Regions from separate parts of the Vibrio tubiashii ATCC 19109 genome, predicted to be linked through region 1. Evidence: predicted binding sites of a transcription regulator. Region 1 holds the regulator's gene; each other region holds the start of a gene.
What was found. The regulator PurR, encoded in region 1, represses purine synthesis genes. The targets are predictions, from matches to a motif close to TNANGNAAACGTTTNCNTNA.
Positions count from the first base shown of each region.

Region 2: a site for PurR is predicted at 4,346-4,365, ahead of IX91_RS11785 (NCS2 family permease). Genes of this name have one in related genera too.
Region 3: a site for PurR is predicted at 4,964-4,983, ahead of purE (5-(carboxyamino)imidazole ribonucleotide mutase). Genes of this name have one in related genera too.

Region 1 covers NZ_CP009354.1:1,132,338-1,143,046, reverse strand. The annotation lists gene mukF (chromosome partition protein MukF) at 1-567, opposite strand, end outside; gene cmoM (tRNA uridine 5-oxyacetic acid(34) methyltransferase CmoM) at 570-1,361, opposite strand; gene elyC (envelope biogenesis factor ElyC) at 1,475-2,278, shown strand; gene torR (two-component system response regulator TorR) at 2,359-3,072, opposite strand; gene torD (molecular chaperone TorD) at 3,310-3,957, shown strand; gene purR (HTH-type transcriptional repressor PurR) at 4,169-5,176, shown strand; cyclic di-GMP riboswitch class I at 5,321-5,407, shown strand; gene IX91_RS05180 (TfoX/Sxy family DNA transformation protein) at 5,541-6,131, shown strand; gene IX91_RS05175 (TVP38/TMEM64 family protein) at 6,282-6,974, shown strand; gene IX91_RS05170 (putative signal transducing protein) at 6,974-7,279, shown strand; gene IX91_RS05165 (alpha/beta fold hydrolase) at 7,276-8,088, opposite strand; gene glgA (glycogen synthase GlgA) at 8,242-9,705, opposite strand; gene glgC (glucose-1-phosphate adenylyltransferase) at 9,695-10,709, opposite strand, start outside.
Region 2 covers NZ_CP009354.1:2,579,419-2,590,127, forward strand. The annotation lists gene proB (glutamate 5-kinase) at 1-325, opposite strand, end outside; gene crl (sigma factor-binding protein Crl) at 493-882, opposite strand; gene frsA (esterase FrsA) at 986-2,233, opposite strand; gene gpt (xanthine phosphoribosyltransferase) at 2,334-2,798, opposite strand; gene IX91_RS11785 (NCS2 family permease) at 3,036-4,325, opposite strand; gene IX91_RS11790 (aminoacyl-histidine dipeptidase) at 5,358-6,830, shown strand; gene IX91_RS11795 (ATP-dependent zinc protease family protein) at 7,107-7,547, shown strand; gene rimK (30S ribosomal protein S6--L-glutamate ligase) at 7,547-8,452, shown strand; gene IX91_RS11805 (succinylglutamate desuccinylase/aspartoacylase family protein) at 8,412-9,503, shown strand; gene IX91_RS11810 (sodium-dependent transporter) at 9,579-10,709, opposite strand, start outside.
Region 3 covers NZ_CP009354.1:37,948-48,656, reverse strand. The annotation lists rRNA gene IX91_RS00230 (16S ribosomal RNA) at 1-1,147, opposite strand, end outside; gene IX91_RS00225 (gamma carbonic anhydrase family protein) at 1,648-2,196, shown strand; gene IX91_RS00220 (DUF1488 family protein) at 2,189-2,455, opposite strand; gene aroE (shikimate dehydrogenase) at 2,455-3,288, opposite strand; gene hemF (oxygen-dependent coproporphyrinogen oxidase) at 3,364-4,281, opposite strand; gene IX91_RS00205 (L-threonylcarbamoyladenylate synthase) at 4,303-4,860, opposite strand; gene purE (5-(carboxyamino)imidazole ribonucleotide mutase) at 5,055-5,540, shown strand; gene IX91_RS00195 (5-(carboxyamino)imidazole ribonucleotide synthase) at 5,544-6,677, shown strand; gene IX91_RS00190 (DNA topoisomerase family protein) at 6,725-7,309, opposite strand; gene IX91_RS00185 (DUF494 family protein) at 7,325-7,804, opposite strand; gene dprA (DNA-processing protein DprA) at 7,807-8,925, opposite strand; gene IX91_RS00175 (LysM peptidoglycan-binding domain-containing protein) at 8,929-9,954, opposite strand; gene def (peptide deformylase) at 10,131-10,652, shown strand; gene fmt (methionyl-tRNA formyltransferase) at 10,680-10,709, shown strand, end outside.

The DNA of each region.
Region 1 (10,709 bases):
AACCGACTGCTGCTGCTCATCCATCACACGCTGGTTCAGATCGATCTGATCGAAGATCTCTCCCACGGAGTACTTAAGCACACCATAGACGTTCTTACGCCAGTGACCTGGCGTTCCGCCTTGACGTGCAGACTCAATCGCCTTCGACATTTCGTCAGCAACCATTGAAAGCTGGATCGATAGCTTAAGTTTGGAAAATTCGCGATGTCGGACGTAGTAATCTGTAATCCCTATCGCAAGTGGTGACAGACGATAGATACTGGCTCCATCGGTCACTTCACTGGTAAAACGGCTAATCAGTCGTTGTTTGACCATTTCGTTAATCGCGTTGTTAGCGCGAAACGCCGACGCGTCACCCGTTTCTTCAAATAATCGGGTAACAATGGTAAACGCATCATGCAATTCACCTTCACCTAATTCTTCATCGAACCTTTCATTACTGAGCACAGCAATAGCGATTAGAAATGCCAGTCGCTCTGTTGTCAGGTTCAATGAGAAATCATGCTGCTTAACCCAACCGACCAATTCATCGATCGGCTGCTCAGCATTTAGAGTCATCTCACTCATTGTTAGTCCTGCTTATCTTTCTTTTGTGCCCATACATGTATGTATCGGCCTAACGAGAGGTATGGCTCTTCTCTGCACAGTTGTCTTTCTAGTGCCAACACATCTTCATACTGGTAATCGCCCATGTACTCCATATTGCCTATGTAGTCACTAAAGCAGCGGATACCAGATTTGCCACAAATTGAAAAACCAGCGTCTTCAATCCACTGGTAGACCTCTTCAGGTTTTAAGCCTTTTTGCGGCTGTAATTTAAATCTTTTGCGATGCGGCATTCCGTCTAATACATGAGGAATGTTGCCGCACACGACATTCTTGTAGACCAAACCATGGTGGTTATAGAACATAATAGAAGCCATACCACCCGGCTTTACTTGTTCTAGTACTTTCTCTAGCGCAGGTTTAGGATCTGCTAACCACTCCATCACCGCATGAAACAGGACCACATCCACTTGGGATTCTAGGTGCTGGTCAAGCGATTGGACTGGCGAATGAATGAAGCGATACTGCTCAAGCAGGCCATTTATTGCAATATCCTGCTCTGCCAATAGCAACATTTCAGAAGATAGATCACATAACGCGACATGATGTCCGAGCTTAGCTAGCTTTTGCGACATTTGTGCCAAACCGCCACCCGCATCTAGCACATTGAGTTGCTGATTTGCCCCATCAACAGTATTAAGTATCTGTTGAAGATCTTCCCAAACAATGACTTGGCGAATCTCTCCTTTGTCAGAACCGTAAATATTTTTTGCAAATTTGTGGGCAATATCGTCGAAATTGCGGTCTTCAGTCACAGCAGCTTAGGTTATCATGTCTAATCGTGCTGCTATTCTGTCATAAGAAAAGCAGGAATAAAGAGGCTTTCTCTTAAATTATAATCAATTGATGTTTTTTCGGACTATTTAGTATGTTTGAGCTGAAAAAAGTTGTGTCTTCTCTACTTATGCCGCTTCCCGCGATGCTAATCATCGGTCTATTCGGCTTAATGTTGATCATGTTTACCCGTAAACAGAAGACAGGCTGCTTTGTTGTTCTATTCTCTTTCATCGGTATCTTCCTCATCGCTTTTCAACCCGTTTCTTCTCGTTTGTTGATGCCGCTTGAACGCCAATACTCGGCCTTTTTTCCGGTCGACCAATCGATCGATTACGTTATGGTGCTCGGCAGTGGTCATGTCGTAGACGATAAGATCCCGCCCACTTCTGAATTAAGCCGAACCGGTTTGATGCGCCTTGCCGAAGGTATTCGCATCATGCGAATTTACCCTGGGTCTAAATTGATTTTGTCTGGCTATGCGGGCGGCTCTGAAGTGAGCAATGCCCGTATGATGGCGAAAGTGGCTCTCGCCCTTGGCGTCTCGAAATCTGACATTATTCTGTTAGAAACCGCCAAAGATACTTGGGAAGAAGCTCGACAAGCGGCAGCATTCGTTAATACCAAAAAGCTGGTTGTTGTAACGTCAGCCAGTCATATGGAGCGTGCTCTGAATGAATTCTACTCGGCAGGATTAAAGCCGTACCCTGCACCTACCAATTACCTTGCGCATGATAAAGTTACACAAGCATGGGCTAAATACACACCTAAAGCGGTGTATTTGGAGCAAACCGAGCGTTATTGGCACGAAACCTTAGGTCAAATTTGGCAAACGCTTAGGAATTGGGCGTCAGATTATGAAGAGCAAGCGCTGCAAGCTTCTGAAAGCAAAGTTTGATACCAAGTAAACTATGAATCCTAGATAGAAAAATACCGAGTCAAGCCTCGGTATTTTTATGTCTGTTGACGCGGTAACATTTAGTCACCTGCAAACATATAGCCTTCGCCATGAACGGTGACAAAAATTTGTGGATTCTTTGGATCGAATTCCATTTTTGCTCGCATGCGACGAATCAAGACATCAATTGTGCGATCGTTTGGTGCATCAACACGGTGGCTGATCATATTTAAGATACGTTCACGGCTGAGAACCTGATTCGGATAAGAGGATAAAGCCACTAGCAGTTCATATTCTGCTTTAGTCAGCTTAACCGGCTCACCGTTACGACTCAGTGCACGGCGCTGAACGTCAAACGTCCACTCACCAAAGCGAACAACATTATCATCTTGCTTCGCTGCGCTGTCAGAGCCTGACGAGTTACGTGCAGCGGAAATTCGCCACAGTAAATTCTTAACTCGAACCAATAGCTCGCGTAATTCAAAAGGTTTAGTGACATAGTCATCGGCGCCCATTTCAAGGCCAACGATTTTGTCGATGCTGTCCGTGCGTCCTGTTACCAGGATAATTCCAATGTCTGATTGACTGCGAAGTTCGCGAGTTAGCATTAATCCATCTTCACCGGGTAGATTAATATCCAACATCACCAAATCAATCGCGTTGCTTTGTAGCATGTCTCGCATCTGCTCGCCGCTTTCTGCTTCGCTGACTTGGTAACCTTCATTCTGAAAGTAGCCAACGAGCTTGCTGCGAGTCACTACGTCGTCTTCTACTACTAGTACGTGATAACTCATCTGCACCACTTAATTTGCATTGGGAATAGTTCTATCATTTATTCTATTCATAAATAGTAACATTTCTAGTATTTATCACTTTAAAAACGAGAAAGATGATTTTTTATTGATTCAAGACAAAACCGCCGCCTTTGTTAATAAATGCTCATAATTCGTCTTTTATTGTCACGTAAGCCATTACCGCTATTCATTTTTATTAGTTACACTAATAGGTAGTTATTTTGGGAGTGATACCTAATGCAAGAAATCAAAGCATTCAACGAGAAACGTGCGGAAATCTATTGGTGGCTTTCAAGCCTTTACGCCAAAGAATTAACGGAAGAGAACCTTGAACAGTACCATTCAGCTCAAATCCGCTCTTTCCTTACTGGCCTTGGCGAGAATGCCGATCTAAAGCCGTCGATTGATCGTGTCATTGATGCACTCAATCGCCTTATCGATCGCGAAGATGCACAACTAGAGCTTGCCGCTGATTTTTGTGATCTATTTTTGAAGTCTGATCGCGACTCTGCACTACCTTACGCTTCAATGTACATTGGAGAGACTGGCCTGCTTAACGACAAACCAGCGAAAGAGATGGAAGCGTTAATGCTAGAGCATGGTGTTGCTGTCGATGAAGGCTTAAATGAACCTGCTGACCATATTGCCATTGAGCTGGATTTTCTCGGCAACCTCATCATTCGCTCTAATGAGCTTGAGCAAGAGCGTCATATTGAAGAAGCACTGATCGAGCAAGAGGGCTTCATTCGTCAGCACCTTCTAAGTTGGACCCCTAAGTTTTCAGCTAAGTGTCAAACACTCGATGAGTTCGGTTTTTACTCGGCGATCGCTTCTCTCACAGTGGCATTCTTAGAGTTAGATTGCACATACTTAATCGGTGAATAGAGTCTGACAATGTGAACTGACACAGGTCAGTTCGAAGAAATGTGTTTGCCCTAAGTCGGATTGCGGTCTAAAATCGTGACCGCAAACGATAAAAATGAACTATTCAAATACAAACCGCTAAATAAGAGCGGTTTTTGTGTTTCTGATACTTTCTGCCAACTTATTCTAAACTGAATATATTCTCGTGGCAGTCATCGACAGGACAAAATTTATGGCCACTATTAAAGACGTTGCTCGCCTTGCTGGTGTTTCAACAACCACTGTGTCTCACGTGATTAACAAAACACGCTTTGTTGCCGAAGCGACACAAGAAAAAGTGATGGAAGCGGTAACCGAGCTTAATTATGCACCGAGTGCAGTTGCTCGTAGTCTTAAGTGCAACACTACTCGTACAATCGGTATGTTAGTGACACAATCGACGAACCTATTTTTCTCAGAAGTTATCGACGGCGTAGAAAGCTACTGTTACCGCCAAGGTTACACCTTGATTCTGTGTAATACAGGCGGCATCTATGAAAAACAACGCGACTACATTCGCATGTTGGCTGAAAAGCGTGTAGATGGCATCCTAGTGATGTGTTCAGATCTGACTGAAGAGCTGAGCGAAATGCTTGATCGCCACAAAGATATTCCAAAAGTAGTTATGGATTGGGGCCCAGAGAGTTCTCAAGCAGATAAGATCATCGATAACTCAGAAGAAGGCGGCTACTTAGCAACCAAATACCTAATTGAACGTGGTCACACTGACATTGCTTGTTTAAGTGGTCACTTCGAAAAAGCAGCATGTGTTGAGCGTATTAGTGGCTTTAAGCGTGCCATGGCCGAAGCGGAACTACCGGTAAATGAAGATTGGATTCTTGAAGGTAACTTCGAATGTGATACAGCGGTATTGGCGGCAGATAAAATTGTTGCAATGGATAAAAAGCCAACAGCCGTGTTCTGTTTTAATGACACCATGGCACTTGGTTTAATGAGCCGCCTGCAACAAAAAGGCATTCAAATCCCACAAGATATTTCCGTAATTGGTTACGATAATATTGAACTGGCCGAGTACTTCTCTCCGCCGTTAACAACGGTTCACCAACCAAAACGTCGTGTTGGTAAGAATGCCTTTGAAATTCTTCTTGAGCGAATTAAAGACAAAGAGCACGAAAAACGCGTGTTTGAGATGCACCCAGAGATTGTTGAGCGTAATACCGTTCGTAATCTAAATAAATAACCTTAACTCAGACGCTTAGCTAGTAGCCGTACTATTGGCTAAGCGTATATCTCCCCTCTATTTATTGAACCAATGTCACATTTATCCTATACAAACGTGATGTTCTGCGCAGAATTTATTTATTCTTAAAGTGTTCGATTAATGCCACGAACAGGGCAAACCATTCCGAAAGGATGGGACGCAAAGCCTCCGGCCTTAAACAATTTATTGTCTGGTAGCGGGGTTGCCGATGGCGAATATGCAAACTGTCATACCGCTTTTACTTGCACTCGTATGACACCTTACTGACAATGTCTCTGCATAATTTTGCTAATCTCTCGGACCTGCATTGGTGGCGTATACTTATACACCGAGAAAACACAGCATGGATAAACCAATACTAAAAGACTCAATGCGTTTATTTGAGCAGTTAGGACATATCAAGTCTCGCTCAATGTTTGGTGGCTTTGGCATTTTTGCTGATGACACTATGTTCGCACTTGTCGTCAACGATAAGCTTCACGTACGCGCGGACGCGGCTCTCGCTAAACAATTTAAGTCTCAAGGGCTAGAACCTTACGTATACAAAAAACGCGGCTTTCCCGTCGTGACAAAGTATTTTGCGCTTTGTGATGACTGGGCAGCAGACGCAGGTAAAACGTTAAAGATTGCTAGCGTCGCGTTAAAAGCCGCAAACCAAGAGAAACAATGCCAATCGCAGGCGAAACCGAATCGCTTGAAGGATCTTCCTAATTTAAGGCTAGCGACAGAACGCATGCTTAAGAAAGCAGGCATAGACACTGTCGAAAACTTAGAAGAGGTGGGCGCCGTACACGCTTTTAAGGCTATCCAGTCTACACACTCTGCCGATGTTAACATCGAACTTCTCTGGGCTTTAGAAGGTGCTATTAAAGGCACGCACTGGTCGGTTATCCCACAAAGCCGACGTCAGGAACTGTTAACGCAAGTTAGCTAATCTAAAACAATATATCTAGAAGAAGTCAGCCTTAGTGCTGACTTTTTTATTGTTTTTTATCTGCCACCTTGAAATTTGTCGCTTGCTTTCCCTGTCTTGTCTAGTAACACTAATATTTGATATCCATGAAATTAAATGGAGCTGCTCAACATGAATAAAAAGATCATCCTAGGAATTGTTTTCGTCGCATTGATTGTTTTACTTGGCGTCAATTTTGGCCAGTATCTCACGCTAGACAATGCCAAAGCCCAGCAAGCTGAGCTTGCGGCATTTATTGCTGACAACTTTACTATCGCCGCGGCGAGCTATTTTATCGCCTATGTTGCCATCACCGCTTTTTCGATTCCTGGCGCTGCGGTCGTGACTCTTTTGGGTGCTGCCCTTTTCGGTTTCTGGACAAGCTTACTGCTGGTTTCTTTCGCTAGCACCATAGGTGCAACACTCGCATTTTTGAGCAGCCGATACTTATTGCGTGATTGGGTACAAAGCAAATTTGGTGAAAAGCTCAATGCCATCAACCAAGGCGTTGAAAAAGATGGCGCATTTTATCTGTTCTCACTGAGATTAATTCCAGTGTTCCCATTCTTCCTCATCAACTTGTTAATGGGTTTAACACCTATCGCGACGGCTCGATTCTATTTGGTGAGTCAACTCGGTATGTTGCCAGGAACTGCGGTTTACCTGAATGCTGGTACTCAACTGGCTCAAATAGACAGCTTGTCGGGTATCGTATCTCCAACCGTTTTAGCCTCTTTTGCACTTCTCGGCTTATTCCCTGTCATTGCAAAATGGATTATGGCTAAAATTAAGAGCTCCCCTTCAACATCAAATGGAAATGCTTAATGAGGATCTATTCCGCATCGACGCCTACCGAAGCTCACATTGTTTGTGAGCTTCTTAAGTCTCAACAGATTGACTGTGAAGTTCGCGGTGAAGGCGTGTTTGGGCTCCAAGGTGAAATACCTTTTGGCGAGAGTAGCGAACCTTATGTCTGGTTACTTGACCCAGAACAAGCCAAGCATGCCAATACGGTTATCGAACAATTTAACAATGCAGATGTTGGCAGTAATTGGCTTTGTAACCAATGCGGGGAAATGAACGAGCCTCAATTTGGCGCATGTTGGCAATGCGGACAAGCAGCACCTTAACCGATTTTAGGCGCTTCAATTTGCTGCTGAATAAATGAAATTGAATGGTGATTGAACTCTTCTGGTCGCTCGACGTTACATACATGGCCGCAATCGGCAATCTCAAGTAACTTACTTTTACGATGTGCTGCGACCATCTCTTTCACAGGTTGAATAAACATATAGTCTTTCTCACCCATCAAATAGAGCGTTGGGATTGGCAGTTCTCTATCCTTAAAATACTTCATCAGTGGGTTAACTTCCGAAGTGAGAATAAACCAACGCTTAAACTCTTTCTGGCAAAGCTTCTTTGCTTCGCGGATAAATAAGTGCCTTGATTCCCTCTGAGTACGCTGCGGCATCACAATATAAGCAAAAAGGCTGTATAACCACATATAAGGGATAACGTGTTTGCACATGCCACCTAGCCTAACCAATATCTGCGAACGGACGTTAAATCGCGTTACAGCGCCACCTAGCACCATCGACTTGACTCTATCTGTTGCAAGTTCCGCTAGGTTTCGAACAATTATCGTGCCGAGAGACATACCAACAAAATGAGCCGAACGTATCTTTAAGTGATCAAGCACCTTAAGAATGTCCATTGTCACCGCTTGAAACGTATAGCGGTTTGCCATTAGCTCTTTGATCAATTGATTCGACTTACCGTGACCACGAAGATCGATAAGTAATAGATTAAAATGCTGTTTATACGCTTTGATTTGCTTAAACCAAATTGAGGAACTTCCCCCTGCGCCATGCACAAAGACTACCCATTCATCACTTGTGGGATGGGTAAAGGTTTTGTGAAATAGCAAGGTATCACTCATATCGAAAAGGGTTTACTCAGCAATAAAATTGGTTACGGAGAGTACCATAAACATAGGGGGATTTACGTCAATTTACCTCAATTCTTAATTATTCTTTTATTAAAAGTGTAAGTAACCATCAAAAAAGGCGCCCTCAAGACGCCTAGTTTCATATTAGCTTTTGTTCAACGCACTGTGATACAAGGATAGATATTCATCTGCCGATTTGTTCCAACAGAAATTTTGCTCCATCGCATACAATTGAACGCGTTTGACTTCGTTAGGTTGCTGCGCGTGCAGCAGTAAAGAACGCTGCAACACGTTAAGCAAAGCACTTGGCTTTGGTTCATCAAATACAAAACCCGTTGCATTTTCAGGCTCAGCATCATAGTCATTAACGCTGTCGCGCAACCCACCAACGCCGCGAACGATAGGGAGTGTACCGTAAGCCATGCTGTAGATCTGATTCAAACCACACGGCTCAAACTCAGAAGGCATAATAAAGAAGTCCGATCCCGCCTCAACCAAATGCGCTAACTCATTGTCATACGCCTCAACAAAAACAAACTTGTCGCTATGCAGCGCTGCAATCTCTTTTAGCTGAGACGCTAGAACAGGGTCACCTGTGCCGACAATCACCACCTGAACCTGATACTTAAGAAAATCACTTAAGATCGGCAATAGATAGTGCACACCTTTTTGGTGTGTCAGGCGACAGACCATGCCATAGACTGCGACCTCTTGAGTTTCTAGTCCCACCCTTTGCTGTAACTCTCGTTTACACGCTTTTTTACCCCTAACCATACTTTGGCGAGTCGCCTTGTAGTTCACAGGTAAGTAAGCATCACTTTGAGGATTCCAAGCGCTGTAGTCGCATCCGTTAAGTATGCCGACTAAATCGTCTGAGCGCTGTTGAAACTCTGCTGCCATGCCATGGCTGCCAAGTTCTGTTTTTAGCTCTTCAGCGTAAGTTGGACTGACAGCATTGATCTTATCCGCATTCATCACCCCCGCTCTTAGCATCGTAATGTGCGTCGCACTGACTGCCGCATCCAGCGCATAACGCGTGTGCATCTCTGGCAGAGACTGCAGTTCATCGTAACTAAATACCCCCTTAAACACCGCGTTGTGTACCGACAATACACTCTTAGTATGAGTGAAAAAGTCATGCGAATGATAGCGGTGTTTAAGCAAGTATGGGACAAATCCAGTATGCCAGTCGTTGGCATGAATAATATCTGCTTTGAATCCGAGCTTAGGTAACATATCTAGACTAGCGGCACTAAAAAACGCAAAACGTTCACCGTTATCGACGTACGCTTGATTGTTTTCCGCGTACATCTCTGGCCTATCGAAATACTTCGGACAATCGATGGCATACACGGGCACGCCAACGATCTCTAGCTGTTTAACCCGATATTCAGTGTGAGGCCAATGCTCTAACTGAGTTTCAAGCACCACTTGGGCTTGCTCAATACCCGCCAACTTTTGGTAAGCAGGTAAAGTAATACGAACATCTTGCTGCAGTGCGAGTAGTGCTTCAGGCAGTGCCTTGGCAACGTCTGCCAAGCCACCACTCTTAATTAACCCTTCAACTTCCGATGCTACAAATAGAATAGATAAATTCTTAGTAGCCAACTCTTGCTCCTTTAGGAATAACAACGATGCCATCTTCCGAAACGTGGAAGTGCTTTTTATCTTCGGATAGGTTTACACCAATCTGGGTGCCCGGTGCAATATCGACATCTTTATCGATGATTACACGGCGTAGTACACAACCATCACCGACCTTAACATCACCAAGTAGAATACACTCACTGATATCACAAGCAGAAGCAATATTACTGCGGAAGCCTAATACTGACTTCTCAATACGTGAACCACGCACATAGCTGCCATTACAAACCAAGCTATCAATGATCTGCACGCGGCCATTGACGGAGTCTGTAAATGTCGCAGGTGGCAGAGGTGGGTAGAATGTATGCAGAGGCCATTTACGGTTATAAAGCGAGAATGGCGCATCTTTCTCAAGCAGATCCATGTGTGCTTGCCAGTACGCTCCAATGGTACCGACGTCACGCCAATAAACTTCCTCTTTCTCACCAGTAATTCGGTTAGTGCTGAAGTCATAAACAAACACATCACCACGTGGGAACATCTTTGGAATAATGTCTTTACCGAAGTCATGAGAAGAGTCTGGGTTGTCAGCATCTTCGATCAGTTCTGAAAACAGTGGTTGAGCTTCAAAAACATAGTTGCCCATCGAAACAAGCGCGTGTTCAGGATCTCCTGGAATCGATTTAGGATTAGCCGGTTTTTCTTCGAAGCCAATCATTCGTCCTTCTGCATCGACCTCAATAACACCAAACTCTGAAGCTTCACTCAAAGGCATACGCAAAGCGGATACGGTTAATGACGCCTCTTTCTCTTTGTGGAAATCAAGCATCTGTTTGATATCCATTTTGTAGATGTGGTCTGAACCAAAAATACATACTTGCTCTGGCTCAGCTAACTCCATGAAGCGCAGGTTTTGGTAGATAGCATCCGCTGTGCCTTCGTACCAACGCTTACCTGTGCGCATTTGTGCTGGAATTGGGTCAATAAATCGGTCGGTAATACCACTGATGTTCCAACCTTTTTTC
Region 2 (10,709 bases), 1.4 Mb from region 1:
ACATTTGGCCGATTTTTAGACCATAAATAGCAAACAGTGATTCCCAAGTTTGAATCAACTGGCTTTGGCCAACCGCCGCCAATAACTGTTTACTTGCCATAGAGTTGGGCAGTGCGGGGTATCCTAGGTGCTCACGTCCGGCTGCAATTGCACCAGACGAAACCATAACCACTGAGTGGCCTTGTTTTTTCAGCTCAGCACATTGACGAACCAACTCAACCATATGAGCGCGATCCAACTCCAATGTGCCACCAGTTAAAACACTAGTACCTAGTTTAACCACCACAGTCTGAGACTGAGAGGCTTTTCCGCTTTGTTTAGTCATTGCCTTTCTACTATGAAAAAAATAAAAATCGTCACAATCAAGAATCGCATTCATTGGCGAGAAAGATTGATTAGACCTGATGTTTTAGCAATCTACTGATAAATTCACAAGCAGAAAAGGCGCTAAAAAGCGCCTTTTTGGTCAAGAAGAATGATAAGCAAAGAAATTTAGACGAATTCGACAGATTCTTCGTGCATATTGACGGCGATTTCAAACTCGCTATTTAGTGTATCAACCAGTTTCTGGTGAAACACCTCTTGAGTTCGAGTCACATCTTCAACCGCTTTCTTGGGCAGAGACTTCTCTTGCCACTCACCGGTTGAATCGTATAAGCCAGAGCGATAACGCGCTTCAAACGCTTCACCATTGCGCTCCAGCTCTAACCACCAGCCCCAAAATTCACGCTGCTCTGGTGATTTTTTGTCATTGACGCATACAGATAAGCAGTCAAATAAATACGCGTCTTCCTTACTTTGTGATTCTCGTAAGTAAGGACCAATAGCTCTCAGTGTCGACAATAAGCGGTAATGGGTCGGACTTTTCGTCTGTTCAGACATAATGAATCTCCATATTCATTTACTTATTTTTATACAGAGCGACTTAGGACTAGAAAGTCTGGGTAGCTCGTATATTTAAGTGTTGTCTAAATTAGTCGAAATGTCATCTAATTAGCTCCTCCTCCAACCACTTGATCGCTAAATCGAGGGATTGCTCATATCCTTGTGTAATTGTCTTGGAACTAATTTTCTTCGCTTTACCATAGTCACTAAACAGCGCCACCATTTGGTTATCACTGTAGGGTGACACAGGATCGTTCTCTAAACTCATCGCTAAGATCGGCACGCGCGTCTTACGGCTACCAAGAATGCCTTGCACCTTGAGTGACCAAGCCATTAGCTGCCCAGCTAAGCTATGAATATCGACCGCATTCTTACCTATACGTGATGCCAACATGTCTAAATACATTTTGGGCATTTTCTTAAGTTTTTCTGGTGAAGAGAGCACATCATGAATAGGCGCGCCAAGGGAGACACAGGCTTTAATTTTCTCTTGCTCGATAAACGATAGACGCACCATTGCATTGCCACCAAAGCGAAAGCCAATCAAGCCTACACGATGGTGATCAACCCATGGGATATTGTACAACTCGTTTAATACCACTTGATGAAGACATGAGGTATCTTCGGTCATATTCCAATGAGTGTTATGACCTATCGACGGCATATCAACCGTCAACATCGCGATGTTCTTTTCAGCGAGGTAGTTTTTAAACAGGTTCCAAAGATCCGTTTGCAAGCTATCTAAGCCGGCACTCACCATAACCACAGGCTGAGGCTTATCTGTACTGGTTAAGTGCAAGTGAGCGACGATAGTTTTACGCTGATAAGGGATTTCAATGCGTTTAACGATGTACTTGGTTCTATTTGTCGCTTCAGTGTAAGCGCTGCTCGCCAACACTTGAGCCTGAATCGCCAAGTTATCATTCTTTAAGTGTGGGTAACCAGCAATGCTAAAGCACAAAGAAGCATTAAACATTTCATCAGCGGCCTCTTCACCTTTTAGCTTAGCGGACCGCTTTTGGTGCAGCATGCCCAGTTTAATCCACTCATAAGTCCAGTTACCGCTGTGGTATCCCATCACGGTATCGAGCCACTCATCATGGGTACGTGAATGCTTGGAAGCGGCAATTTTAGCTAGCACAGCTTCAATCTCGATAGGATCAAGGCCCTGCCAAGCCCATTGCATACGACGCAAATTGCGATACCACTTGAAGCCATCCTCTTCTCGTTTTTGATCTAAGAAGGTTTCACTGGTTGGCATATATTGCGTGAGCGCCGAAGTCTCCTTGGCTTGTTTATGATTAGCAAACAGAGACTCCGAGAGGTTCTTACTGACTTCCTCAGACATGGGCGATGACCTAAATAATTACGTTTATTAAATAGTAATAAAAAAAATGACCCAAGAAAGGGTCATTTATCAAGAAAGTGTCGCTATGTTGCTCAATCAGTTACTTTTGCTTGCGATTGATTGGCTCAATGTACTGAATTGACATATCCCATGGCTGCTCGATCCATGTGTCTTGAGCAATATCAACCACGTAGTCGTCAAGTAGCTCAACACCTGCTGGCTTAGCACATACTGCGATCAGTTTTGCCTTCGGGTACATTTCACGCAGTTTACGTGCTGTATCACCGCTATCTACTAGGTCTTCAACGATTAGGAAGCCTTCACCGTCACCCTCTGGCGCTTTTACAACAGTCATATCACGTTGATGGTCATGGTCGTAGCTTGAGATACAGATAGTATCTACATGACGAATACCTAGCTCACGAGCCAAGATTGCGCCCGGTACTAGACCGCCACGGCTAACCGCCCAAATTCCTTTCCATTGCTCTGCTGGCATCTGTTTTTCCGCCAACTCACGACAAAGTGTGTGCATTTGGTCCCAAGTGATAATGAATTTTTTACTCATTGTAATAACCTAATAGTTTTAAAATCTGCATCCCCTCAACACGTCATTGAAGTTTGGACGATTGCAACAGGCAAGTCTGGGGAAAAGCTACGCAAACGTTTATTTTAACGCAGGCGCTATACAATACCAATGGGGAATTTATCCCTGTGGCAAAAATAATCGCCATAACAGAGACTCCGTTATGGCGAAAAATAGTGTACTGCCGACATTTAGCGAACGAATTCGCTAAGGCGGAAATTAAGCCACTAAATACTTAATGATGAATACTGCTGATAGTACCCATACACTGATTGATACTTCGCGACCACGGCCACTCAGTAGTTTGATTGCAGCGTAAGAGATAAAGCCAAGCGCAATACCTTCTGCAATTGAGTAAGTCAGTGGCATAAGTAAACAGGTCACGACAACCGGTGCCGCTTCTGTTAAGTCGCGCCAGTCAACACTAACCAGGCCAGACATCATCAGAATAGCAACGTAGAAAAGTGCGCCTGCGGTTGCGTACGCTGGAATCATGCCAGCCAGTGGTGAGAAAAACAGAGCCAGAAGGAATAGTACACCAACGACAACAGCAGTCAGGCCCGTACGACCACCCGCGGCAACACCTGCCGTAGACTCAACATAAGAAGTGGTGCTAGAGGTACCAATCATTGCGCCAACAGACGTTGCAGTCGAGTCAGCAAGTAGCGCTTTGCTTAGACGAGGCAGTTTGCCATCTTCTTTAATCAGATCCGCTTTTGTCGCAACGCCAACTAAAGTACCCGCTGTATCAAATAGGTCAACAAATAGGAAAGCGAATACAACTGAAATCATGCCAACTTCGAAGACGTCAGCAATGTTCATTTGCATAAAGGTCGGAGCAACACTTGGTGGCGCTGACATAATACCGCCCCATTGAACGTCACCAACGATCAAACCCAAAGCTGTGATCGCGAGGATCGCAATCATTACCGCGCCACGTACACCACGGTAAACCAAGCCAATCGTTAGGAAGAAGCCTAATGCCGCTAACGCAGGTTGCAGGCCTGTGATATGACCAAGACCAACTAAAGTCGCTGGGTTATCAACCACAATGCCTGAGTTTTGTAGACCAATAAACGCAAGGAACAAACCGATACCAGCCGAGATACCCGTACGTAATGACATAGGAATCGAGTTAATGATCCACTCACGAACTTTGAAAATACTCAAAGCCATGAAAATGATACCGGAAACAAAAACGGCACCTAAAGCGACTTGCCATGAATGACCCATACCGAGAACAACGCCATAGGTAAAGAAGGCGTTCAGTCCCATGCCAGGTGCTAGTGCAATTGGGTAGTTAGCAACGAAGCCCATGATGAAACAGCCAATCGCCGCAGCAAGACAGGTTGCAACAAATACAGCGCCTTTATCCATACCAGCGTCTGCAAGCATTGCAGGGTTGACAAAGATGATGTAAGCCATCGTCAAGAAGGTGGTCACACCTGCAATGATCTCAGTTTTGACGTTTGTGCCGTTTTCACTGAGTTTGAACAGTTTTTCGAACATAATCGAATCCTAAAAGGGTAAAAAGTAAACGGTTGCGTAATCGATTGGCTCGAATTATAAAGTCATCAAATAGTAAATTCCAGATAGAATTAAGACTCTAATCAATATTTCTGCTGTTCACTGCCGCTTTCAAACAAGTGCCAGATGATGGCATAAAGAAAAATACTTTATATTTCATAAAGTAAAATCATTGATGATTTGAATTTCAAAAAGGTGTTTTTTTATACCATGTCATAAACTTTCAATGGCATTTGGGATATTTATGCGTAAGGCAATATGTGTTTATGCGAATAAAATAGAGAGATAGGAGTTAGCGACGGGAAACCACAGAGTTTGTGGGCAAATTGTGAGCGCACTTTTGCTTAGATAAAAAAACGCCACTCAATTTGAGTGGCGGTTGAATCATGTCAGCAACTAAAGGCTGTAAAAAAATTCCAATAATAGGGGTGAACAAACTGTTCGAGTGTCACAAGCTAGAGTTTAGTAACCGAAGCTTGTTGGGTAAGTAAAGCTGCCTGTGTAAACAGAGCTGTTTAGCCAGAACGCTGCACTTGGTAAACCTTTCATAACTATCACCTTCTAAATCAATTAAAACAGATTACAAATATTGATTTCTCAGTTCCGTGGAGGCGACAAATCGGACTCATCCTTTGAGCATTTTCTCTTCGCTTTCGAAGTTGGTTACAAATATACCCCAAAGAAATTTAATTACAAGCATTAAAGTGACAAAAGTCACAAAAAGTTTAAAAACTGACTTAGATCAAATGAATATTGTAATTTAATTACAGTTATATCAATTTATTGTTTGGATTTAGTACAAACACTACCCATTCAGTTGCACAGGGCGTGTCAACCAGAATCTACAATTTGTGATTGCACCGAAACATTTGCTTGCCGCTTTTACTACACCCTTTAGTCAGGGAGTGCTATTCTGTGCTCCTCTACCCAATAGGCCAGATTTAGGTTTTTGTGCCAGATTAATGGCAGAAACCAAACACATAATCTGGCGTTGTTCTTTTTAAGGAGTCATCCGTGTCTGAATTCCATTCTGAAATCAGCAGCTTATCACCTGCTCCAATTTGGCAATTTTTCGATAAGATCTGTTCTATCCCTCACCCTTCAAAACACGAAGAAGCCCTAGCACAATACATCGTTGATTGGGCTAAAGAGCAAGGCTTAGATGTTCGCCGTGATCCAACAGGCAACGTTTTCATCAAGAAGCCAGCTACACCGGGTATGGAAAATAAGAAAGGTGTCGTTCTGCAAGCACACATCGATATGGTGCCACAGAAGAATGAAGACACAGATCATGACTTCACAAAAGATCCGATTCAACCGTACATTGACGGTGAATGGGTAACAGCGAAAGGAACCACACTCGGTGCCGACAATGGTATGGGTATGGCATCTTGTCTTGCGGTACTGGCTTCAACAGAAATCAAGCATGGTCCAATTGAAGTGCTGCTAACGGTAGACGAAGAAGCAGGTATGACAGGTGCATTCGGTCTTGAAGCGGGTTGGTTAGAAGGTGATATTCTTCTTAACACTGACTCAGAGCAAGAAGGCGAAGTCTACATGGGCTGTGCTGGCGGTATTGATGGTGAAATGACTTTCGATATCAAACGCGAAGCGCTTCCAGCAGGCTTTACAACTCGCCAACTGATCCTAAAAGGTTTAAAAGGTGGTCACTCGGGCTGTGACATTCATACTGGTCGTGGCAATGCCAACAAACTACTTGCTCGATTCCTAGCAGGTCACGCACAAGAACTTGACCTTCGTCTTGTCGAGTTCCGCGGTGGTAGCCTGCGTAACGCTATTCCTCGTGAAGCGTTCGTAACAGTAGCTGTACCAGCAGAAAATGAAGCTAAGCTTGCTGAGTTGTTCGAGTTCTACACTAACCTACTTCGCACTGAACTAGGTAAAGTAGAAACAGACATCGTTTCATTCAACGAAGCGATCGACACAGAGACACAAGTATTAGCGATTGCCGACCAGCAACGTTTCATCGCCGCATTAAATGCATGCCCTAACGGCGTGATTCGCATGAGCGATGAAATTGAAGGCGTAGTTGAAACGTCTTTAAATGTGGGTGTCGTGACCACTGAAGCAAACCAAATCCAAGTGTTGTGCTTAGTTCGCTCTTTGATTGACTCTGGCCGTCAACAAGTAGAAGGCATGCTGACTTCTGTTGCTGAACTGGCAGGCGCTCAAATTGAGTTCTCTGGTGCTTACCCAGGTTGGAAACCAGACGCAGACTCAGAGATCATGGCTATCTTCCGTGACATGTACGAAGGCATCTACGGCCATAAGCCAAACATCATGGTTATTCACGCTGGTCTTGAATGTGGTCTGTTCAAAGAACCTTACCCGAATATGGACATGGTATCATTTGGCCCAACCATCAAGTTCCCACACTCACCAGATGAGAAAGTGAAAATTGATACGGTTGCCCTATTCTGGGATCAAATGGTTGCTCTACTAGAAGCGATTCCTGAAAAAGCGTAATTTCCATTACTAAATCTAATCCTAAAAGCCAGCTAGCATTAGCTGGCTTTTTTATTTTCGCTCCTCACTAAACCATAAATATTTTTTGTCGTCACGGTGATTTCTTTTCGTTAGTCAGCGCGAATCATGGTTGCTACAGTCGCCCTCCTTGAAGCACCTAAGGGTAAATTCTCTGCCCTCTTCAGGCACTACACTCGGCATAAAACGACCGTGTTAAGTTGGGGATGCTCACTTCAATCGAGCATCTTAAATACTCTCTAAATTATTATTACTGCGATGAAAGAAAAACTACTTGTTGGTTGGCGAGAAACCCTCAGCCTACCGAGCCTTGGTATTGAGAAAATTAATGCAAAAATCGATACCGGAGCCAAGACCTCGTGTTTACACGCATTCAAAGTAGAGAGCTTTAAGAAGGACGAAGCTCAATGGGTTCGCTTCTGGATCCACCCAATTCAGCATAATACGGACGTAGAAATTATGTGTGAATCTGAAGTCATTGATGAGCGTATCGTTCGCGACTCAGGTGGCCATGAAGAATCGCGTTATGTGATCAGCTCTGATTTGAGCATCGGTGGCGAAACTTGGCCAATTGAAATTACTTTAACCAATCGCGAAAACATGGCTTTTCGTATGTTGTTAGGCCGTACAGCAATGCACAACCGCATCGTTGTTGACCCTGTTGAATCGTTTTTAGTCCCTTTCGAGGAAAGCAAATAATGAAAATTGGTATTTTATCTCGTAACGCTAGCTTGTACTCAACCAAGCGTTTAATTGAAGCGGCAAAAAACCGTGGCCATGAGGTAAAAGTCATCGATGCACTTCGTTGCTACATGAACATCAACTCAGACGCGCCTGAAATTCACTTTAAAGGTGAAGAGCTGTCTGGTTTCGATGCCATCATTCCTCGTATTGGCGCTTCTGTCACTTTCTATGGCACAGCGGTACTACGTCAATTTGAAATGATGGGCGTTTACCCCGTCAACGAGTCGGTAGCCATCACTCGCTCTCGCGATAAGTTACGCTCTATGCAGCTGCTATCTCGCAAGGGTATCGGCATGCCAATCACTGGCTTTGCGAGTAAACCTGATGACGTGAAAGACCTGCTTGAAATGGTTGGCGGTGCGCCTGTTGTAATTAAGCTACTAGAAGGGACTCAAGGCATCGGCGTTGTACTGGCTGAGACTCGTAAGGCGGCAGAAAGTGTTGTTGAAGCCTTTATGGGCCTGAAAGCCAATATCATGGTTCAGGAATACATTAAAGAAGCGGGTGGTGCTGACATTCGTTGCTTTGTGATTGGTGACAAAGTGATCGCTGCGATGAAACGTCAAGGTGCAGAGGGCGAGTTTCGCTCTAACCTCCACCGTGGTGGCAGCGCATCGTTAATTAAGATTACTCCAGAAGAGCGACGCACTGCGGTCGCGGCTGCGAAAATAATGGGGCTAAATGTGGCTGGGGTTGATCTACTAAGATCAGAACGCGGTCCATTAGTCATGGAAGTAAACTCATCTCCAGGTCTTGAAGGTATTGAGGCCGCAACTGGTAAAGACATTGCTGGAATGATTGTCGAATTTATTGAGAAAAATGCGGCAAGCAAAAGGACTAAAACTCGTGGCAAAGGCTAAAAAGAATAGCGCATTCGAATTTCTCGGCGAGTTTACCTCGCCGGGAGAGCGTAAGGTGATTGAGTTAGAAGCGGCAAAGCTTTACACCCATTCACCGTTATCGATCCCGGTCGAGATCATAAACGGTAAACAAGCTGGGCCCGTTCTTATGGTCAACGCAGCAATTCATGGTGATGAGCTTAACGGCGTTGAGATTGTTAGACAGTTAATCAACACCCTTGATGCTAACAAGCTCAAAGGCACCATCATTGCTGTACCCATTGTTAACGTGTTCGGCTTTATTCATAAGTCTCGTTATCTGCCAGACAGACGAGATTTAAACCGCTGCTTCCCGGGTAGCGAAAAGGGTTCGCTTGCTTCACGCATGGCGAACACCTTTTTCTCTCAGGTCGCTAAGCGCTGTGACTACATTTTGGACTTACACACAGGTGCCATTCACCGCACCAACCTGCCACAGATTCGGGCAGATTTAAGTAATCCAGAAACACTTCGTATTGCTCAGGCGTTCGCTACGCCAGTGATCGTTGATGCTCCACTACGAGACGGCTCTCTGCGTAGCGAGGCTGAACGCCTGGGCATTCCGGTTTTAACCTATGAAGCGGGAGAAGCGCTAAGGTTTGAGCCTATTTGTATCAGTGCTGGCTTTATCGGGGTTCAGCGTGTCATGCAGGCAATTGGTATGCTGCGTTCAAGTCGCAAAAAGTTGCCAACACCGATGATCGCTAAGTCCACCAGCTGGTTGCGCGCGGAAAGTGACGGTATTCTTCGGACTGTGGTGACGTTAGGCGAAAAAGTAGAAAAAGGTCAGGTGCTGGCTTACATCAGTGCGCCATTAGGCCACAGTGAGATTGAACTCACCGCACGCAAAGGCGGGATTGTTATCGGTCAGCAAACTTTACCTTTGGTTAACGAAGGTGACGCCATCTTCCATTTGGCTTACTTTGAACAAGACGATCAAGAAGTTGAGCAAGTGGTTGAAGAGTTTATCGAAGAAGTGATCGATGCTGATTTGGAGCCCTTAACCACTGGTCAGATTAACTCACCGTCTTAATCTGTGTAATGAGTAAAAAAATAGCCCGCATTTTTGCGGGCTATCTAGGGTCTGTTGACCTTAATTTCGATTCATTTAGCCAAAAGAGGCCCAAATCACTGTGGCGACTAAGATAGGACAAACGAACTTCACATAGGCAGGCCACAGTTTGCCAAACCAGCCTTGAGTAAATTCAGGACAGCCTTGCTCTAGCTCTTTAATCTTAGAGTGACGACTCCATACCCAACCGCCAAATAGGCAGAATAACAGCGCTGCTGCTGGCTGAAGGTACTGGGTTGCGACCATCGCCACCAAGCCAAACATGGCCGCAAAGTTGTAGACAATCACCACACTGAACAATGCAATCAAACCACCTAGCACCCAGCTTGTTGGTGTTCTCTTGGTGTTAAAACGCTCACTCACTAAAGCAACCGGACACTCCAGCATAGAGATAGATGATGTTAGTGCAGCAATGGTCAGTAGTAAGAAAAATACAATCGCAAACAATTGGCCAAGCAAGCCTAAGCTATCGAACATGAGTGGTAATACGGTAAACACTAGGGTATCGGAACTAAGCAATGAGCCATCTTCAGCGTATATCTTTACCCCTTTTTGCATCGCGACAAACATAGCAGGCATAACAACAAGACCTGCAATAAAGGCGACTGCGGTATCTACTAAGGTAACGTTCATTGCCATCTTAGGCAGGTTCTCTTTTTTGCTCAGATAAGAACCGTAGATCAGCATCGAACAACCACCGATAGTTAGCGAGAAGAAGCCCTGCCCCATCGCCGCTAAGATTAGTTTACGATCCATCACTTTTTCAAAATCTGGAATCAAGTAGTGCTTCAAGCCTTCCGTCGCACCGTTTTGCGTCATGATGTAAATGAATAGCAGAGCAAACAAAACAAATAGCGCGGGCATCAGTCGAGTTGACCACTTTTCGATCCCCTGCTTAACACCACCTTGAACAATGAGCACAGTGAGAACGTAAAAAGTAATCGTACCGAAAAGATTGCGCTCGACACTAAAGCCTTTAAACCAAGCAGTCGCAGCTTCCATACCTAAAACATCTGTAATGGCACCAAGTAAGAAGCAAATCAACCAACCGCCGACGATACTGTAGAAGGCAAGCACGGCACTTGGCACACTCAAACCAATCCAACCAACAGCTGCGCCTACTCTTTTTCCTGCTGGATTCGCCGTTAAAGAGCGCATACTGTCAAC
Region 3 (10,709 bases), 1.1 Mb from region 1:
TACTCGCTGGCAAACAAGGATAAGGGTTGCGCTCGTTGCGGGACTTAACCCAACATTTCACAACACGAGCTGACGACAGCCATGCAGCACCTGTCTCAGAGTTCCCGAAGGCACCAATCCATCTCTGGAAAGTTCTCTGGATGTCAAGAGTAGGTAAGGTTCTTCGCGTTGCATCGAATTAAACCACATGCTCCACCGCTTGTGCGGGCCCCCGTCAATTCATTTGAGTTTTAATCTTGCGACCGTACTCCCCAGGCGGTCTACTTAACGCGTTAGCTCCGAAAGCCACGGCTCAAGGCCACAACCTCCAAGTAGACATCGTTTACGGCGTGGACTACCAGGGTATCTAATCCTGTTTGCTCCCCACGCTTTCGCATCTGAGTGTCAGTATCTGTCCAGGGGGCCGCCTTCGCCACCGGTATTCCTTCAGATCTCTACGCATTTCACCGCTACACCTGAAATTCTACCCCCCTCTACAGTACTCTAGCCTGCCAGTTTCAAATGCAATTCCGAGGTTGAGCCCCGGGCTTTCACATCTGACTTAACAAACCACCTGCATGCGCTTTACGCCCAGTAATTCCGATTAACGCTCGCACCCTCCGTATTACCGCGGCTGCTGGCACGGAGTTAGCCGGTGCTTCTTCTGCAGCTAACGTCAAATGATAGTGCTATTAACACTACCACCTTCCTCACTGCTGAAAGTACTTTACAACCCGAAGGCCTTCTTCATACACGCGGCATGGCTGCATCAGGCTTGCGCCCATTGTGCAATATTCCCCACTGCTGCCTCCCGTAGGAGTCTGGACCGTGTCTCAGTTCCAGTGTGGCTGATCATCCTCTCAGACCAGCTAGGGATCGTCGCCTTGGTGAGCCCTTACCTCACCAACTAGCTAATCCCACCTGGGCATATCCTGACGCGAGAGGCCCGAAGGTCCCCCTCTTTGAGCCGAAGCTATTATGCGGTATTAGCCATCGTTTCCAATGGTTATCCCCCACATCAGGGCAATTTCCCAGGCATTACTCACCCGTCCGCCGCTCGACGCCGTTAACGTTCCCCGAAGGTTCAGTTAACTCGTTTCCGCTCGACTTGCATGTGTTAGGCCTGCCGCCAGCGTTCAATCTGAGCCATGATCAAACTCTTCAATTTAAGATTTTGTTCGGCTCAATGAATACTGAACATTACATAAGTAATGTTTGAATTGACTGTGCTGAATCCGAAGATTCAATGGTCACTTCGTATCATTGAAACCTAATTTGAAACCGAAGTTTCTAATTGGATTATCATCAACGAGTGCCCACACAGATTGATAGGTTTATATTGTTAAAGAGCTTTCTTCTTTGTGACTCACATCACTTCGGAAGAGGCGGTCATTTTAGCGAGATAAAGTTTAGTGTCAACCACTTTTTTCAAACTTTTTTCAAGCGTTTCCGCTTGGCTAATTGACCTTGCTAACTGGGCTCTCGTTTCTTTCGAAGCGTTCCCGTGTCAGCGAGGGGGCATTATAGAGATCGCCATCACATTGGCAAGCCCTTTTTTCAGTTTTTTTTGATTTTTTTATTGTTTGAGTATTTTCTATTCAAAACGACCTGTTTTTGCCACTTTTCTACCCCTACCATGGCAAGATTCCCTCTATATAAGGAGAAAAAATGAGTTCTCTACGCAGTTACAAAGGTATTACTCCGCAATTAGGTGAAAGAGTCTACATAGATAGCAGCTCAGTATTAGTTGGCGATATTCGTATTGGAGATGACTCCAGTGTCTGGCCGCTCGTTGCAGCGCGAGGTGATGTAAACCATATTCATATCGGCAATCGCACCAATATCCAAGATGGCAGTGTGTTGCATGTCACCCACAAGAATAAAGAAAACCCTGACGGCTACCCTCTGCTCATTGGTAATGATGTCACTATTGGTCACAAAGTGATGCTACACGGCTGCACGATCAAAGATCGAGTGCTAGTTGGAATGGGGGCGATTGTCTTAGATGGTGTGGTAATAGAAGAAGAGGTAATGATAGGTGCCGGGAGTTTAGTTCCCCCAGGTAAAATTCTGGAAAGCGGCTTTTTGTACGTAGGTAGCCCAATTAAGCAAGCGCGTCCACTCAATGAAAAGGAACGCGCATTCTTACAAAAGTCGGCAGATAACTATGTGCAGAATAAAGAAGACTACCTTCACGAGGTTAAAGAGATTAACTAACGACTTCTATCCAACCTTGTGAATTAAATTCTTCGTCTTCTATTAACTCTTCAGCAAGCTCTTCAAGGTCAAAACGGTATTGAGAAAATACTTCGAGAGCTTGCTGCTCATTCTCAACCGTTTGACCTGACAACTTCTCTAGTTCCGTTTTACTGACTAAGCACTGAATCAGCGCCCCAGCTTGCTGCGCAGAAAACAACACAGCTTGCTTATCTTCATCCCATGATTGGATATCAGGAAAAAGAATAGATTGGTTCATTACATGCCCTCTAGGTTTTTTCTCAGTTCACGCAAAATCTGCTTTGTACCAGGCCTTAGTCCACGCCACAACATAAAGCTTTCCGCTGCCTGCCCTACCAGCATGCCTAGACCATCATATACCTTGATTACGCCATTATCTGTTGCCCACTGATTAAAGGTCGTTTTCCCTGCACCATACATCATGTCGTAGACAGTGCTTTGAGGTGAAAAAATAGCGTAAGAGATAGCGGGTAGCTCACCACTTAAGCTCGACGATGTTGAGTTAATGATCAAATCAAAGCTCTCAGACACAGCCTCCATTGGTTGGGCAGAAATTTTGCCATAAGGCTGAAACATTTCTGCTAACTGCTGCGCTTTAGCATAGGTGCGATTGGTGACCACAATTTCAGCGGGCTGCTGATCTAATAGTGGCTTAATGACGCCACGCGCGGCACCACCAGCCCCAATCAGCAGAATACGAGCCCCTTTTAGCATAACCTGATATTGCAACAAGTCTTGGACAAGCCCTTCGCCATCAGTGTTGTCGCCTAGAATCTCACCATCATCAAGTTTTTTTAGCGTATTAACTGCACCTGCTAACTGCGCGCGCTCGGTGACACGATTCGCAAAGCGGAACGCGTCCTCTTTAAATGGCACAGTAACATTGCACCCTTTGCCACCCTCAGCAAAAAACTCACTGGCTGCTTGGGCAAAAGCATCGGTTGCCGGGCTCTGAGTGGTATAGGTCAAAGACTGATTAGTTTGACGAGCAAATAGCGTATGAATAAATGGTGATTTACTTTGGGCGATTGGGTTACCAAAAACAACGTAGTTGTCTATTTGCTGAGTCATATCCTTACCTATCAGAAACAAAAAGGGCCAATGCGGAACATTGACCCTATCACTATCTATATAAGGAGGAAAGTATTACCACTCTCTCGGTTTAAGGTAATGATCATACAGCTCAGCCTCTGGAGAGTTTGGCTCCACTTGGTAAGCGTATTCCCAGCGCGCTAGTGGCGGCATAGACATAAGAATAGACTCAGTGCGGCCGCCGCTTTGTAAGCCAAACAATGTGCCACGGTCAAAGACTAAGTTAAACTCTACATAGCGCCCACGACGATACAGTTGGAACTGGCGTTCACGCTCACCGTATTCAGTCTCTTTACGACGTTCAACAATCGGCAGGTAAGCTTGGCAATAACCCTCACCGACCGCCTTAATATAGTCAAAACACTTATCAAACTGCCAATGGTTGAGATCATCAAAGAATAAGCCACCAACACCACGAGTTTCATCTCGGTGAGGTAAGTAGAAGTATTTGTCGCACCAAGCTTTGTGTTCTGAGTAAACGCCTTCGCCAAATGGTGCACACACTTCTTTAGCCGTGTTGTGCCAATACTGCGCATCTTCTTCAAATGGGTAGAAAGGTGTTAAATCAAAACCGCCTCCAAACCACCAAATCGGCTCCTCACCCTCTTTTTCCGCAATAAAGAAACGAACATTGGCATGTGAAGTAGGCACATAAGGGTTATTTGGATGCATAACTAAAGAGACGCCCATTGCCTCGAAGCGACGCCCAGCTAATTCAGGGCGATGCGCCGTGGCGGAAGCTGGCATTTCTTTACCTTGCACATGTGAAAAGTTAACCCCACCTTGCTCAAAAACAGCACCATCTTTCATTACTCGGGTACGACCACCGCCACCTAGCTTTTCTCCAGGCTCGCGATGCCATGCATCTTCAACAAATACCGCTTGTCCATCCACCTCTTCGAGCTGCTGACAAATCGAATCCTGAAGATCCATTAAAAATTGCTTTACCGTTTGTTTATCTATGGCTGACATACAACTTCCTTTACTGCAGGGTTATCCCTGTCTTAATACTTGTAGTGATTTAGCATCTCGAATTTCGCTGGGCTTTTCTCTACCACCCGTTTGGCCTTCGAGTACCGCAATCTGGTCATAACCAAACTGCATATAAACTTCTTCACTTGTCATGCATGGTGGCTGACCGGACAAGTTTGCGCTGGTAGAGGTTAACGGCTTTCCGAATGCATTACACATCTTTTGTACCAAAGGATGATCCGTCACTCGCACGGCAATCGATTGATGCTGGCCGGATACCCAACGAGATACACGCTCACTCGATGGCATTATCCAAGTGATCGGCCCTGGCCAACTCTGCTTGACCCTGATTAGCTGCTCTTGAGTCAACTGAGATTCATCAATATACGGAATTAGCTGCTGGTAACTCGCTGCAATAAGAATGAGCCCTTTGTCGGCAGGACGTTGCTTAAGATCCAATAACTTGCGCACCGCTTCACTATTATCGGGATCGCAACCCACACCAAAGACTCCTTCGGTTGGATAAGCGATCACTTCACCATCCATCAAAGCATTCAGTGCTTGATTAAAGTTTTCCACTTAATCACACCTTGGTTATTCTCTATTGGCCTAAGTTTACAAACAATCTCAATCCGAGACTAAAGCTATTTATTAATAAATTCCCAAGCTAAGTATTCCACCCCGACGCAAACGTTTGCTTAAGTGTGAAATCTCCGTATAATGCGCTCAAAATGTTTGCTCACCAATTCTATGCAGCTTTGAAGGAGTTTGAGATGAAAGTCGGTATCATCATGGGTTCTAAATCAGATTGGCCAACCATGAAACTAGCAGCAGAAATGCTCGATAGATTCGGGGTTGAGTACGAAACTAAAGTGGTTTCTGCGCACCGTACCCCTCAACTTCTTGCAGACTATGCGACCAGCGCTAAAGAGCGTGGTTTAAAAGTAATCATCGCTGGCGCTGGCGGTGCGGCGCACTTACCAGGCATGGCGGCAGCCTTCACTTCACTGCCAGTCCTAGGTGTTCCAGTTCAGTCCCGTGCACTTAGTGGTCTAGACTCTCTATACTCCATCGTGCAAATGCCAAAAGGTATTGCTGTTGGTACTCTTGCTATCGGCGAAGCGGGTGCGGCAAATGCAGGTATTCTCGCTGCGCAAATTCTTGGTACACATGATGAAGCTGTAATGGCGAAAGTTGAAGCTTTCCGCGCTGAACAGACAGAAACGGTTTTAGCGAACCCAAATCCTGCAGAGGACTAAGTCATGCATGTTTTAGTGCTAGGTGCTGGTCAATTAGCTCGCATGATGTCACTGGCTGGCGCGCCGCTTAATATTGATATCTCAGCGTATGACGTAGGCAGTAAAAATGTCGTTCATCCACTCACGCAGACTGTAATTGGTCACGGACTTGAAAACGCCATCGCTCAAGCTGATGTTATCACCGCTGAGTTTGAACATATCCCTCACGACATTCTGGCAATCTGCGAGCAAAGTGGAAAGTTCTTACCTTCGACTGAAGCGATAAAAGCAGGCGGCGATCGCCGTATCGAGAAGCAGTTGCTTGATGACGCAGATGTACGCAATGCGAAGTACTTTGTCATCAATACACGTGAAGACTTTGACCAAGCTATTGCACACGTTGGCATCCCTATGGTGCTAAAAAGTGCGCTTGGCGGATACGATGGAAAAGGTCAGTGGCGTTTAAAAGATCCAGCTCAAATCGAGACCATTTGGACAGAAATGGCCGAGTGCATCGCTGCATCTGAAACTCAAGCGATCGTAGCTGAAGAGTTCGTGCCATTTAATCGTGAAGTTTCCCTAGTAGGTGCACGTGGCAAAGACTGTAGCGTTGCTGTTTATCCATTGGCTGAGAATGTTCACACTAACGGCGTGCTGACGCTGTCTACTGCCATCGCAGATACTGAACTGCAACAACAAGCAAAACAGATGTTTACTGCTGTCGCCAATAAGCTCAATTACGTTGGTGTATTAGCCCTTGAGTTTTTCGATGTCGACGGCACCTTGCTGGTCAATGAGATTGCCCCACGGGTGCATAACTCTGGACACTGGACTCAACAAGGCGCAGAAACTTGTCAGTTTGAAAATCACTTAAGAGCAGTATGCGACTTACCACTAGGCAGCACTAAACTGATTCGTGAAACTTCAATGATCAATATCTTGGGTGAAGATACCTTACCAAGCGAATTACTCGCGATGGATGGGGTGCACGTTCATTGGTATGGCAAAGAGAAACGTACAGGCCGCAAGATGGGTCACATTAACGTGTGTGGTGATTACAGCGGTGAACTGCAGCGTAAACTGTGTGCACTTGCCGATCTGTTGGATGAACAAGCATTTCCTGCTGTTCATGAGTTTTCAGCAAACTTCGCCCAATAACTCAGTTTATAGATAGCAAAAACGGCGCTTGATGCGCCGTTTTTTTATTATTCAGATTGTGTGTGGTGACACTTCCGGTCGGCACACTGCCTTTTGACTCCACTGGCGAGCTTCTTCTCAACTAACAGTGGAAAACCACATTTCTCACACTGACCTGAAATCGGCGGCTGATTGACAGCAAACTTGCATTTCGGATAGTTGTCACAGGCATAGAAAACCTTACCAAAGCGAGTTTTACGCTCCACTAACTGGCCTTTATTGCACTCTGGACATGTATGGTGTTCCGGCTGCTGCTGTTCTTGCTTAGGTTGATCTAAAGACTCGATGTGGTTGCACTGCGGGTAATGACTACAGCCAATAAACATCCCATAGCGCCCCTGACGGAGAACAAGCTCATTGCCGCATTCAGGGCAAGCAACACCGAGCTCTTTAACGATGTGACCATCGTTCTGATGCAAAGGTTTAATGTAGTCGCACACAGGGTACTGATCGCAACCTAAGAAAGGACCATGCTTACCGTGGCGAAGGTGAAGTTCACCTTCGCGCTGTTCACTTTGGCATTTAGGGCAAGCTTGGTGCTCTAGCGCATGTTCATGGGCTGAAAACAGCTGATGATCAATTTTATTGCTCATATCAACTCAGAAAGGTTAGTGAAGGATACCTTGTTCTTTGGTATACAGCAGCTCTTCCATAAGTGTGTATGCATTCTCATTGCCTGGTACATTAAATAGCACCATAAGCACAATCCATTTCAGATCATCAAGCTCAAACTCGTCCGTCTCTAGGCCCATAATGCGGTCAATAACCATCTCACGAGTTTCAGTCGTGAGGACGTTAACTTGCTCTAAGAAGGTCAAAAAGCCGCGGCACTCTAGACTTAAGCGCTCACACTCTTTAGTTGTATAGATACGAGTCGAGTTCGAAGTGCTGCACACCGAGATCGCAGAGTGGGTTTCACTTTGCTGCAGTGCTGCTAGCTCTTCTAGCCAGACAAGGGCTTTGTAAATGTCTTTTTGATGAAAACCTGCGCGAAGAAGTTCTTCTTCTAGCTCATCTTGATTGACTTGTAACTCTGCATCGCTATGGATGTAGGTTTCGAATAGATACATTAAGATATCCATCATCATAGCTAGCCCCTCCCCTTTCGAATATAGCCACCGGAAACTGCAACAACATGCCCTGAAAGCTCAAGCTCCAAGAGCTGCATCATGACGTCCTGCACAGGTATATTGGTCCTGTTTGCAAGAATATCAACTGGTATAGCCTTACTTCCTACGTTAGCTAACAGCAGAGGAAATGGCAATTCTTCTTTACTATCTATTTCCTCGAAAAGTTCATTTTGAATCGGTGGCTTACTGGAATTAGACCAGCGTAAAAGCGTCTCTATTTCATCAACTATGTCCTGAACTCTCATCACCAAACACGCACCTTGCTTAATCAACAGGTTACAACCGCGTGCATTTGAATCGTGGATAGAACCCGGAATAGCAAACACGTCACGCCCTTGCTCTATGGCATAGCGCGCCGTAATCAAGGAGCCACTTTTCTCTGCGGCTTCAACCACCAGCACTCCAACAGATAGGCCACTAATAATTCGATTGCGGCGCGGAAAATGATCGGCTTTAGGCTTCGCTTTGGGATGAAACTCCGAAACAAGCGCCCCTCCACTATCAAGGATTCTCCTAGCAAGTTCACGATGTCTAGCTGGGTAAATAGTTTCTAGACCGCTACCGAGAACCGCGAGTGTACGTCCTCCTCCTTGCAGCGCCCCATCATGGGCGTAGCCATCCACACCTAGGGCCAAACCACTTGTAACCGTCAGACCTTGTTCAACCAAAGCACGAGCAAAGCTCCGCGCGGTATTGAGCCCTTCAGGACTGGCATTGCGACTACCGACCATCGCAATTTGAGGTTCAGACAAGCCGTTCACCTCTCCTTGAACGAATAAAACCGGAGGAGAGCCTACCGCCTGTTCAAGTAATGCCGGGTAACTGCTCTCTTGCTTAGTAATGATATTGTGTTGAGCAGATTGTTGTTGCCACTCAAAGCACTGCGCAACCTCTTTCGCCGCTCGGTTTTTTAGATAGTTAGCCTGTTGTGCGCTTAATCCAAGGGCTAAAAGAGCAGGAAGTTCAGATTGAACAATGTTTAATGGTGAGTCCATTGCGAGAAGACGAGAAAAGGTTTTCGGACCGACTCTAGGGGTAAAGTTAAGCGACAGCCATGCCGCGAGCTCTTCATTGGTCACAAACTACCGACTCCTTGGGGAGTGAACCTTGGTCTCGATACTGACTGCTTCTGAACTGTCAGTAATGATCGCGATACTAAAATGCTGATAAGGACGGACAACCATCAAGTAGCCAATACGCCTATCAGGTAAAAGGATTGATGAGTTGTTTGTACTATGAGTAAAGTCACCGGCGCCCGAGTTAAACAGCTCAAACACACTGCCTTGTTTAACACCATCTAACTCACCACGATTAACCACCACCGCTTGGTCTTTGCCCACATAATGAGTGCCTTCTACCGCTCCGAGAATCTCAACCTTATCAATTTGCCCAGAGACAGGGGTTAAGCTTAGCGAAGTGGTTGAGTTTGAAGGTTGTAATATTGGCATAGCGATATCGCCCACCACTACTTCATGGCTTTGCTTGGTCAAACGCAGCGAGGAGTAGTGCTCATCACTGGCAACAAGTTGGCCATGAGCTATTTTTCTTATCACTTTGGCGCTTTTATCTGCCCGTTTAAACTCATCCATTAAACGATAAACTCCCCACTCTTGAGCGATTTGATGAGCCGAAATATAGATGACGTTTTGTGAATCCATCAACTGACTCCCGACGCTATTACCAATCACTCGACTCATTTCATGGCTTGCTTCCCCCTCCAACAACAGATCGTGTTCAATGAAAGGCAGGATATGCTGTGTTTTGATGACAGGGATGGGTTGTTTTGCTCGTTGGTGAATAGCGGGCGTCAAACTGACCACAGGTTTTAGAATCAGTTTTGGTTGCCCTTCTCGCCACACAAGAGTCAGTTTATCTCCGGGAAAGATCAGATGCGGGTTTACTATGCTCGAATTCAATTGCCATAAGCGCGGCCACTGCCACGGGCTTTCGAGATACAGTGCTGAAATATCCCACAAGGTATCACCTTTGACTACGGTATAAGTCTTCGGTGCTTGTTTGTTAATCGATAGAGCCCCTTCTTGAGCACTGACCCCATTAACGATCGTCACCAACACGACAACAAACAGACCTCGCCAAATGCGTAACATGTTTCGACTCCCTATCAGCGACCTATCCTTATGGCATTCCCTGTTAAACTGAGTGTTAACAACAAAGAGAAGCGGCTCAAAAAGCGCATTGATGCTGTCATTTGGGGTATAAAATGTCTAGAATTGAGCCAACGAGGTTTATCCTGATTCGGCACAGTTCAACATTTCGAGTGTATATGTCTGTATTACAAGTATTAACATTCCCAGATGATCGTCTTCGCACCGTAGCTAAGCCGGTAGAAGAAGTGACACCTGAGATTCAAAAGTTCGTTGATGACATGATTGAAACCATGTACGACGAAGAAGGTATTGGTCTGGCAGCAACCCAGGTTGATTTCCACCAACGTATCGTTGTTATCGATATTTCTGAAACACGTGATGAGCCTATGGTTCTGATCAATCCAGAAATCTTAGAAAAACGCGGCGAAGATGGTATCGAAGAGGGCTGTCTGTCTGTCCCTGGCGCACGTGCATTGGTGCCACGCGCAGCGGAAGTGACGGTGAAAGCACTTAACCGTGATGGTGAAGAGTACACATTTGAAGCTGATGATCTATTAGCTATTTGTGTTCAGCATGAACTTGACCACTTAGAAGGCAAACTGTTTGTTGACTACCTTTCGCCTTTAAAGCGCAAGCGTATTCAAGACAAGCTAGCTAAGATCAAGCGCTTCAACGAGAAGAATGCAAGCAAAGCCTAATCGCTAATTAAATAGAAGGAAGGTACCTTGAGCAAACCTTTGAAAATTGTTTTTGCT